DNA from 2 places in the Roseovarius sp. MS2 genome. Region 1 is predicted to be linked to the other one. Evidence: riboswitches for the same ligand, from Rfam matches in the RefSeq annotation. Region 1 holds a riboswitch; the other holds the start of a gene.
The links. A riboswitch is a leader RNA that binds a small molecule or an ion and turns the genes downstream of it on or off. The one in region 1 is predicted to bind thiamine pyrophosphate.
Positions count from the first base shown of each region.

Region 2: it holds a riboswitch for thiamine pyrophosphate, as region 1 does, so the genes downstream of both, thiC (phosphomethylpyrimidine synthase ThiC) here and ACLGGT_RS15580 (ABC transporter ATP-binding protein) in region 1, are expected to answer to the same signal.

Region 1 covers NZ_JBKHVF010000001.1:3,167,300-3,172,467, reverse strand. The annotation lists gene bchO (alpha/beta fold hydrolase BchO) at 1-245, shown strand, start outside; gene ACLGGT_RS15590 (diguanylate cyclase domain-containing protein) at 352-1,362, opposite strand; gene ACLGGT_RS15585 (heme NO-binding domain-containing protein) at 1,359-1,961, opposite strand; TPP riboswitch at 2,089-2,188, shown strand; gene ACLGGT_RS15580 (ABC transporter ATP-binding protein) at 2,234-2,959, shown strand; gene ACLGGT_RS15575 (TenA family protein) at 2,972-3,628, shown strand; gene ACLGGT_RS15570 (ABC transporter permease) at 3,625-4,368, shown strand.
Region 2 covers NZ_JBKHVF010000001.1:2,816,216-2,821,383, forward strand. The annotation lists gene ACLGGT_RS13850 (hypothetical protein) at 1-113, opposite strand, end outside; gene thiC (phosphomethylpyrimidine synthase ThiC) at 267-2,069, opposite strand; TPP riboswitch at 2,182-2,313, opposite strand; gene gap (type I glyceraldehyde-3-phosphate dehydrogenase) at 2,451-3,452, opposite strand; gene ACLGGT_RS13865 (nidogen-like domain-containing protein) at 3,695-5,168, opposite strand, start outside.

The DNA.
Region 1 (5,168 bases):
TGCAGATGATGGCCCAATGGGATGTCGCCCCGCTCTTGACCCGGCTGGGCGCGATCCCCAATCGCTGCCTCTTGATCACGGGCACCAGCGATCTGGCCGTCCCGCCAGAAACCTCCGCGCGCGCCGCCGCGCAGATGCCACGGGCGCGCACGCTGTCTTTGGATGGCCTTGGCCATGTGGCCCAAGAAGAGGATGCCGCGCGCGTTCTGGCCGCAATCCTTGATCCGGGCAACTGGCCCGACTGATGCGCTTCGGGTTTACGGTGAAACACCGAAACGGTGTGGCTGTTTGATTTGGCGCGATGTCCTACAGGGAAAGCCTGTCAACTTTCTCTGAAACTGCGTTAAGCGCTCAGGCGATGCCATGCGCCGGGGCCGCGCGTGGCAATGGGCTTTCGTGAAACCGCGCACAGCCCCGACCCCGCCCCTTGGCAGCATAGAGCGCCAGATCGGCATCGGCCATCATCCGCACGGGTTCGGGGCTGTCATAGGCACAGCTAAGCGTGATGCCGATACTGCCGGAAATCCGACAGTGCTGCGCGCGATAGGGAACCGGCTTTTCCAGCCGGGCAATCATCCGATCTGCCAAATCGCCCACGGGTGCCCGCTCTGTCATGCCAAGCAGCAGGATCACGAATTCATCGCCCCCCACACGGGCAATCAAATCATCGCTGCGCACCTCGTCGCGCAGGCGCCGCGCCACCTCTTGCAGCACATGATCGCCCGCCGCATGGCCCAATGTGTCATTCACCTGTTTGAAAAAATCGAGATCGAGATGCAGCAGCGCGAAATCCTGCTCACTCTGCATCAACCGATCCAGCACATGGTCAAGGGCGCGGCGGTTCCGCAGCCCCGTCAACATATCCGTAAACGCCTGCTCTTCCGCGGCAATGCGTGCGCCCTGCAAGCGCAGGTTCAGCTTGCGCGAGGCGTCCATCGCGGCGGATTTTGCCTCGATCAAATAGAGCATCTCGGTCGTCAGATCCGTCGCCGCAAAGTCAGCGCCGGTCAGGTCAAAGTCGCGCACCGCCTCGACCACGGAAATCCCGAACGAGAGATTCACCACCGCCCCGCCCCCCGGTAATGGCAAAAGCACGCCCTTGAGCGCCGTATGGGGGGGAGCACGCAAGCGCAGCCGAAGCCGCGCCCCGGCGGAGGCCAGAAGATCCGCCATATTCCCCGCCTGATGCGGGCGGCGCAGTTCGATCAGATCCAGAAACCGCATGCCCTGCAGCGCGCGCGCACCAAAGAGCTTGGCAAAGGTTGGCCCCGCCTGCACCAGATGGCCCTCGGCATCCAGAACCGCATGCATCGGGCAAAGCCCCGCAAGCAGCGGCAAAAGCCCCCTATCCTGAACAGTCATGCCGCGCTTTCCCCAAGCCCCAGAGCAAAGGCCCGCCCATGCGCGAACCCCTCATCCAACAAACGCACCTCAATGATCTCATAATCCGCGCCATCCCCCTGATGCTCGACCAGCGCAAGCACGCCATAGTCATCCGCCATGGCGCGCAAAAGCCCGACCACCACCGGGCCAAGCCGCAGATCATGCCCCTTGGGCAGCCCCACATGCAGAGCATAAACCCCCGCCCCTCGGTCCTGTAATTCCAGCGCGGGCAGCCCCAGATCGGCGACTGCAAGGCGCGCGCGCTCTGGCAGATCATCAAGAGAATGCAGAAACTCCACATAATCCACCCCCCCAAAGCGCAACAGACGGCGCAGCGCCTCGGTCGCGGGGTGCGAGACCAGATAGGTGCCGATATCCTCAAGCAGATCGTCACGCCCGCGCGCCAATCGCGCGCCAACCGCGGTCAACACCTGTTCGGTGATGCGCGCCTCGTAGACCATCATCGCTTCAAACTCGGTAAAACCCAGGTTCAATCGTTGAATCGTGCCAATCCAGACATCGCGCCCATAGGTATCCCTGACAAATCGCTCAATCGCGCGGTTGACCAGCCCGTGCATGACACCCTCCTCTCAGATGCCTGCATCCTGACAGCCAAGGGTTAAGGCCCCCTGAACATCTAAAATCCTCAGTATATTGCAGCCCCTATCGCGCCCTTGTCATCGCAGAGCGCTGCGGCTACATCTGGAGCATCCGTTGGGGTGCCCCTTGGGGCTGAGAGGTCTTGCACCAACCCATCGAACCTGATCCGGCTCGCACCGGCGGAGGGAACGGAAACCGCGCAGCGGCGCGCCATCCCCCTGCCCGCGAGCCCTGTTTGAAGAGGCCGCGCATGACCGCCCCGCCCAGTCTGACCCTTGATGGCCACGCCCGGATTGGCGCTGTACCGGTATTTGGCCCACTGCGGCTGACCTTGTCCGCCGGGCGCATCACCTGCCTGCTCGGCCCTTCGGGCGTGGGCAAAACCACGGTGCTGCGCCTGATCGCCGGGGTGGATGAGGTGACAGAGTTTACCGGCACGATCACGGCCTCTGATGGCGGGCCACTGTCAGGGCGCATGGCGCTGATGGCACAGGGCGACATGCTGATGCCGTGGCTCGATGTGCTGGGCAATGTAACGCTTGGGGCGCGGCTGCGCGGGATGTCGCGCGACGTGGCGCGCGCGCGCGAGATGCTGGCGCGGGTCGGTCTGGCCGACCATGCAGACAAGCGGCCTCATGCGCTCTCGGGGGGGCAGAAACAGCGCGTGGCACTGGCCCGCACGTTGATGGAGGACCGCCCCATCGTTTTGCTGGACGAGCCGTTTTCGGCCCTCGATGCCCGCACCCGCGCGCAGATGCAGGATCTTTCGGCCACCCATCTGGCAGGGCGCACAGTCCTGATGGTCACACATGACCCGGCTGAGGCCGCGCGCATGGGCCATGCCATCCACATCCTGACCGAAACCGGGCTAGAGGATGTGACCCCGCCCGCAGCCCCGGTGCCACGCGCCGTGGATGACCCCGAAACTCTCGCGGCGCAGGGCCGTCTTTTGGCCCGCCTGCGCGCCCCCGCCTGACAGGAGAAAAAGATGCACCCCACCGAACACCTCAAATCCCTTGTGGCCACCGATTGGCAGGCCGCCACCCGGCACCCCTTCACCGATCAGCTTGCGGCGGGCACGTTGCCCAAGGCCCGCATGCTCGCCTATCTGCAACAGGATTACCTCTTTATCGAGGATTTCGTGCGGCTTCTGGCCTCTGCCATCGCCCATGCGCCCAGCCTGCCCGATGCCATTCCGGCGGCACAGTTTCTCGGGCTGATCTCGGGGCCGGAGAATACCTATTTCCTGCGCGCAATCGCGGCGCTTGGCGGAACAACTGAGCCGCCTGTAACGCCCCATCCGATCACAGCCGAATTTCAGGCACTGATGCGCGCAGCGGCAAAATCAGGCAGCTATGCGCAGATGATTGCGGTCCTCAGCGTGGCCGAATGGACCTATCTGGATTGGGCCAGACCGCATGCGAACCGCGCCGCAGACCTGCCGTTCTGGTTCGGGGAATGGATCACCCTTCACAGCGGGCCGGGGTTCGAGGGGGTTGTGACATATCTGCGCGGTCAGTTTGATCAGGTCTGGCCCAGCCTCACCCCCGAGGATCAAGCCGCCGCGCAATCCGCCTTTGTTACGGCAACACGTCTTGAACGCGCCTTCTTTGACGCGGCCCTTGCCGGATACCCCGCCGCATGAGCCGCCTTGTCACCATCGCAAGTTCGACAGCCCTTGCACTCGTGCTCTGGCAGGCGCTGGTGACGCTCGCGGCGCTGCCGCCCTTCATTCTGCCCGGGCCGGGCCGCGTGGCGGAAACCCTCTGGGCCAGCCGCGCGCTGATTGCCCATCATGCCACAATAACGGCGGCAGAGGTATTGATCGGTCTGGCCTTGGGCGCGATCTTGGGCGGTCTTTCGGCGATTGGTCTGGCCTCGTCGCCCATGGCGCGCCGGCTCATCCGCCCGATCATGGTATTCTCCCAAGCGATCCCGGTCTTTGCCCTCGCGCCCATCCTCACGCTCTGGTTGGGCTATGGCCTCTGGTCCAAGGTCGCGATGGCGCTCCTTATCATCTATTTTCCGGTGACATCGGCCTTTTTTGACGCGCTGATGCGCACGCCGCCGCAGTGGCTCGACCTCGCGCGCGTCATGGGGGCGAACCGCGCGCGGCTTATGTGGCATATCCGCGTGCCCGCCGCCCTGCCGGGCTTTGCCTCGGGTCTGCGCCTCGCGGCGGTCTATGCCCCCATCGGGGCGATCATCGGCGAGTGGGTGGGGGCCTCCAAGGGGCTGGGCTATCTCATGCTGCTGGCCAATGGCCGCGCCAAGATCGACCTCATGTTCGCGGCCCTCATCGTGCTGGCAGTGCTGACGCTTTGCCTGCATGCCGGGGTGGACCGGGGCTGTCGGCGGTGGCTGGATGGCAAGGCGGTGGGGTGAGGAACGGGGGTTTGCGTTGGGTGATGCGGTGTCAGTTTGGGGGTCGCTTTGCGCTCATTGCTTGCGGTTGGGAATAAGCTACGATGTGAGCCGAACTTGTGGATCTGGGATGCCGCTTGATGTCACGAACTCTAGGTCCGATACTCAACCCTATGGCACCAGAGGCCATGACCATAACGCTAAGTCGCAGAGCTTTTCTAAGTGAGTTGCTCAAAGCCGCTTTGCTATCGCTACCGCTACCGCTACCGATGGTTAGCCTGGCTGGCGTCTATTTCTAATTTCACAACAGGGATGTTAACCTGATTGGCCTCAGTGTCAGCGTGGTTGCCATTTCTGCACTGACGGGCGTTCCCTTGATTTTCTACGCGTCGCTTAGGCTAAACGCTGCGACCCTAGCAAGGGAGCGGGTATACTCAGGTGTACCAGGTCAACTGATACACAAGCCACTCGAAGGGCCGCTCCTGCTACGGCGCTCTATGGTGGCGGGCTCGGTCAAATCTCGCGCTCTTGCGATGTTCCCCGGGTGCATTGGTTTTGGCCTAGAGTTCGTGCTCATGTCGTACCTGATGGGCGGCGGCGGGTTCTTTGTTCTTTATGCTCTGACTGGCGCGATGCTCGCCGTTCAAGCGATAATAGCTGCAAAACTCATTCGGTGAACGGGAACTCCATTCCGCCCATCGCGCGCCCAGAAAGCAATCCCAAACCCCATCTTCTTCTTGGTCCAAATACTCCTTCCCGCCTCTGGCCCCGCAATCACCCGCCAGACGTGTGCGCCATGAAAAAGATCGCCTCCTGCCCCA
Region 2 (5,168 bases), 350 kb from region 1:
TCAATCAGCTTGCGCCCGAGGAACAGGGTGGATTGGCTATCGTTCAATATGACATCGGCACCGAGCGCCACTAGGACGATCCCCCCAAGGCCAATCGCGATTGTGTTGGTCATGCCGCGCGCCTTTGCCGTCTGCGTCCCGCAGGGTATGCAACAGAGGCTGCCGCCATGCAAGCCGGATCAAGGGCCGGGAGGGGGCTGGCCATGGGGCCGGAGGCGCAAAACGGCCCCCGGCGCCGGGCACCGGGGGCTTGCGATCAGGTCTGATCACTCGTCAAGGGGCAGGTAGATATCGCCAGCTTCGCGGAATTTTTCGGCCATCGCCGCCATACCCTCTTTCTGGGCCTCGGCGCGGATGTCGTGGCTGATCTTCATCGAGCAGAATTTCGGCCCGCACATCGAGCAGAAATGCGCCACCTTATGCGCCTCTTTGGGCAAGGTCTGATCGTGGAAGTCGCGGGCGGTTTCCGGGTCGAGCGAGAGGTTGAATTGATCCTCCCAGCGGAATTCAAAGCGCGCGCGGCTGAGCGCATCGTCACGCCGCTGCGCCCCCGGCAGGCCCTTGGCAAGGTCGGCTGCATGGGCCGCGATTTTGTAGGTGATGACGCCGGTTTTCACATCGTCGCGGTCGGGCAGGCCCAGATGTTCCTTGGGGGTGACATAGCACAGCATCGCACAGCCGAACCAACCGATCATCGCCGCCCCGATGCCGCTGGTGATATGGTCATAGCCCGGCGCAATATCGGTGGTGAGTGGCCCAAGGGTGTAGAACGGGGCCTCGTGGCAGCATTCAAGCTGCTTCTCCATATTCTCTTTGATCTTGTGCATGGCGACATGGCCCGGCCCCTCGATCATCACCTGGCAATCCTTGCGCCATGCGATTTTCGTGAGTTCGCCCAGCGTCTCCAACTCGGCGAATTGAGCGGCGTCATTGGCATCGGCGATAGAACCGGGGCGCAGCCCATCGCCCAATGAAAAGCTCACGTCATATTGGCGACAGATGTCGCAGATGTCTTCGAAATGCTCATAAAGAAAGGACTCGCGGTGGTGATGCAGGCACCACTTGGCCATGATCGAACCGCCTCGGCTGACGATGCCTGTCACCCGATTTACCGTCATTGGCACCATGTGCAGGCGCACGCCCGCATGGATGGTGAAATAGTCCACGCCCTGTTCGGCCTGTTCGATCAGCGTGTCACGGAACACCTCCCATGTCAGGTCTTCGGCAATGCCATTCACCTTTTCCAGCGCCTGATAGATCGGCACGGTGCCGATGGGCACGGGGCTGTTGCGGATGATCCATTCGCGCGTGTTGTGGATGTTGCGGCCCGTCGAGAGATCCATCACCGTATCCGCGCCCCAGCGGATCGCCCAGACCAGTTTCTCGACCTCTTCTTCCATCGAAGAGGTGACGGCGGAGGTGCCCATGTTGGCATTGATCTTGACCAGAAAATTGCGGCCGATGATCATCGGCTCCAGTTCCGGGTGGTTGATATTTGCGGGGATGATGGCGCGGCCTGCTGCAATCTCTTGCCGTACGAATTCGGGGGTCACGTAGTCGGGAATATTCGCGCCCCAGTCGTTGCCGTCGCGGTGACAGGGTGTCAATTCCCGCAGCTGGTTTTCGCGGATGGCCACGAATTCCATCTCGGGCGTGATAAGGCCTGCGCGGGCATAGGCCAGTTGGGTGGGGGCCGCCCCCGGTTTGGCGCGCAGTGGCCGGTGCTGAACCGGAAACTCCGGCACCAGTCTATCGCCGGTGACAAAGCCGTTATCCTCGGGCTTGACGTGGCGGCCCTCGTAATCCTCCACAGTCCCGCGCGCCATGATCCACGAGCGGCGAAGCGGCGGCAAGCCTTGGCGAATATCGGTGGTGCGGTCCGGATCGGTATAGGGACCAGAGCTATCATAGACGGCCAGCGGTGCCTCGCCTGCGGTGGGATGGGTCGAGATTTCGCGCATGGGCACTGCGATTTCGGGATAGTGCTGGCCGGTCACATAGATTTTTCTAGAGGCGGGCAGGGGGCCCGTGGTCACGCTAGGGGTGATGTTCTGGGTGGGGACGTTCATTTTGGTGCTCCTCGAGTCAGTTTCTACAAAGAGACCAGATGAGCGTGGCAGGGAGGCAGGAGGGCAGCATATACGCCCCGGTTCAGGCCATGGGATCTGCCGGAACGTGGCATGATCGCGAGCCCTAGCTTCCTACGCCAGTATCAACTGGGTCAGGTTCAAAGGGTCGCGACACTGCAATATCCGCAAAGATGATTGCCAGCCGCCTCTCAGTCCCTCAGTTGGGACTCCCCTGCGTAGGAGAAGCGTAAGCGGTAACACAGGGCCGCGCAACCCGAAGTTTCGGGCCTGCGAGCCCAGAGGCAGATTGGCGCGTTCCAATGGCAAAGTGCCGGGCTGCGCGTATCGCGGCCCGGCGCTGCACAAAATGTGAGGGCTTGTTTACTGCAACCGGCCCATGGCAACGGCGACATCGGCCATGCGGCAGGAAAAGCCCCATTCGTTGTCATACCATGCCAGCACCCGCACCAGACGGTTGCCGATCACTTTGGTCTGATCTGGGGCGAAGATCGAGCTTTCCTCGGTGTGGTTGAAGTCGATGCTGACCTTGGGTTCGGGATCATAGCCCAGAACGCCCTTCATCGCGCCAGCGGCGGCCTCGGCCACCACGGCGTTGACATCGGCCTTGGTCACGTCGCGCTTGGCGACAAAGGTCAGGTCCACCGCCGAGACATTGGGCGTGGGCACGCGGATGGCAGAGCCGTCGAGTTTGCCCGCGAGTTCCGGCAGCACCTCACCAAGCGCTTTGGCGGCCCCGGTCGAGGTGGGGATCATCGACATCGCGGCGGCGCGGGCGCGGTAGAGGTCATTGTGGCGACGGTCCAGCGTCGGCTGGTCACCGGTATAGGCGTGGATCGTGGTCATGATGCCGCTCTCGATCCCGATTGTATCATTCAGCACCTTGGCCAGCGGCGCGAGGCAATTGGTGGTGCAAGAGCCGTTCGAGATCATCCGCTCAGAGGCCAAGAGCGCGTCATGGTTGACGCCGTAGACCACGGTGCGATCCACGTTCTTGGCCGGGGCCGAAATCAGCACCTTGCGCGCGCCGCGCTCAAGATGGGTGCGGGCCTTGGCACCATCATTGAAATTGCCGGTGCATTCGAGCACCACATCAACCCCGTCCCAATCCAATTCGTTCATGTCATAGGTCGAGAACATCTGGATCGGGCCGCGCCCGAGGTCCATCGTCTGGCCCTCGACGGTGATCGGATGGGCAAAGCGGCCATGCACGCTGTCATAGCGCATCAGATGCGCTGCGGTCTCAATCGGCCCGGTTGCGTTCACCTTGACCACCTTGATATCGTTGCGCAGGCTTTCCGAGATATGGGCAAGCGTGGCGCGACCGATACGGCCGAAACCGTTGATTCCTACGGTGATGGTCATGGGCGACTCCTGATAGCTGAATTGGCGTCCGTATAGACGGGGCAGAGGTCGCCGGAAAGCGGTAAAAGTCGTTTTCCAGTTGGAATACAGGATGTTAGCGGTAACCTTGCGGGGGTGGGCGTGGCTTTGCCGGTGATTGCGCTAACGCAGGATGGCAGGTTTGGGCGATCGGAAGGCGCATATTTGCCGCCAAGACATAGGGGCGCCCGAGAGCGCCCCTGTCGTTGATCTGCCAGTCCGAACTAGAGGAACGTGAAATCGTCCACTGTCAGTTGCGCGGCGGTGATGCCTTCGACGAGGATCGTGTTGCCATTAACCGTCATCTGCGCGCCGCCCGTCACGTCGATGATATTCATCGCCGTGACGAACCCCGCCAGACCGTTGCCGCCGTTGTTGATGTTTTCAACGCCAGTATCGGGATCGAAACGGCGGATGAAGAAACTGTCCAAACCGTCCTCGAAATCGGTGATCACATCCGCCTCGCCATCGAAGAAGGACGAAAAGACAAACTGATCAGCCCCGGTTCCGCCGGTGATCACATCGTTGCCAGCACCTGCATTGATCGTGTCATTGCCCGCGCCGCCATCGATGGTGTCGTTGCGCCCGCCACCGGCAAGGAAATCATTGCCCTCGCCGCCAAGGATGCTGTCGTCGCCTTCACCGCCGCCCACGCTGTCATTGCCCGCACCGGCATCAATGGTGTCCTGTCCGGTGCCGCCGCCGATGTCATCCGCGCCCTCGCCGCCGTCGATCAGGTCATTGCCAAAGCTGCCCGACATGCTGTCATTGCCATCGCCGCCCGAGAGCGTGTCGTCGCCCGCGCCGCCTGCGACCACGTCATTGCCAGCCCCGCCGGTCACGGAATCCGCGCCAAAGCCGCCGCCCAGAATGTCGTCACCATCGCCACCGTCTAGGGTGTCATCCCCCAGACCGCCGCCGATATTGTCGTTGCCCGCCCCGCCAATGGCCAGATCATTGCCATCAGAGGACGAAATCCGGTCATCGCCAGCACCGCCGTCAAGGGTGTCATTGCCCTCGCCGCCGCTGAGTTGGTCATTCCCGCCGCGCCCCTCGAGCCGGTCATCGCCACCCAGACCGCTGAGCGTGTCGTCAAGCGTGGCCCCGAGCAGGGTGTCATTGCCTTCGGTGCCTTCGAGGTTGAGCGAGACCGGATCAGCGGTGGTGACGGTTTCGGTCACTGAGGCAGGCACCTCGGCGGCCGAATCGAAGAACGAGCTATCGCCTGTCAGGGCAAAGTCGAGCACGGCGTTTTCGAAATTGGGCGTGCCTTGGATCAGGCCCGCATCGAGCGCCGCAGCAATCGCGGCATCCCGCACCGCCGGGTCGAGCGTGTCGAGGCTGACAATCTCGCCGGGGAATTCGGGCAAGTAAAACCCATCAAGGCTTTCGCCCGCGTCATAGGTAAAGAGGCTGTCCGCCTCAGAGGCGACGCGCCAATCCTCGCGGTATTGACCGTAGAGATCGGCAAAGGCAAAGGGACGGGCCAGCACGGTGCCATCGGCGCGCGCGACATCATTGCTGGCGTCGCCGTCGCCATCGCCCAGCAGACCTTCGAGACGGCCCAGCAGCTCTTCGTTGAGGCGCACGTCGATATCGACCCGCCCGTCACGCACGATCACGCGCACCTGGCTGTCGCCATTGCCGACCACGTTATCTGCGCCCGCATAGACGATGATATAGGTATCGCCTTCGCGG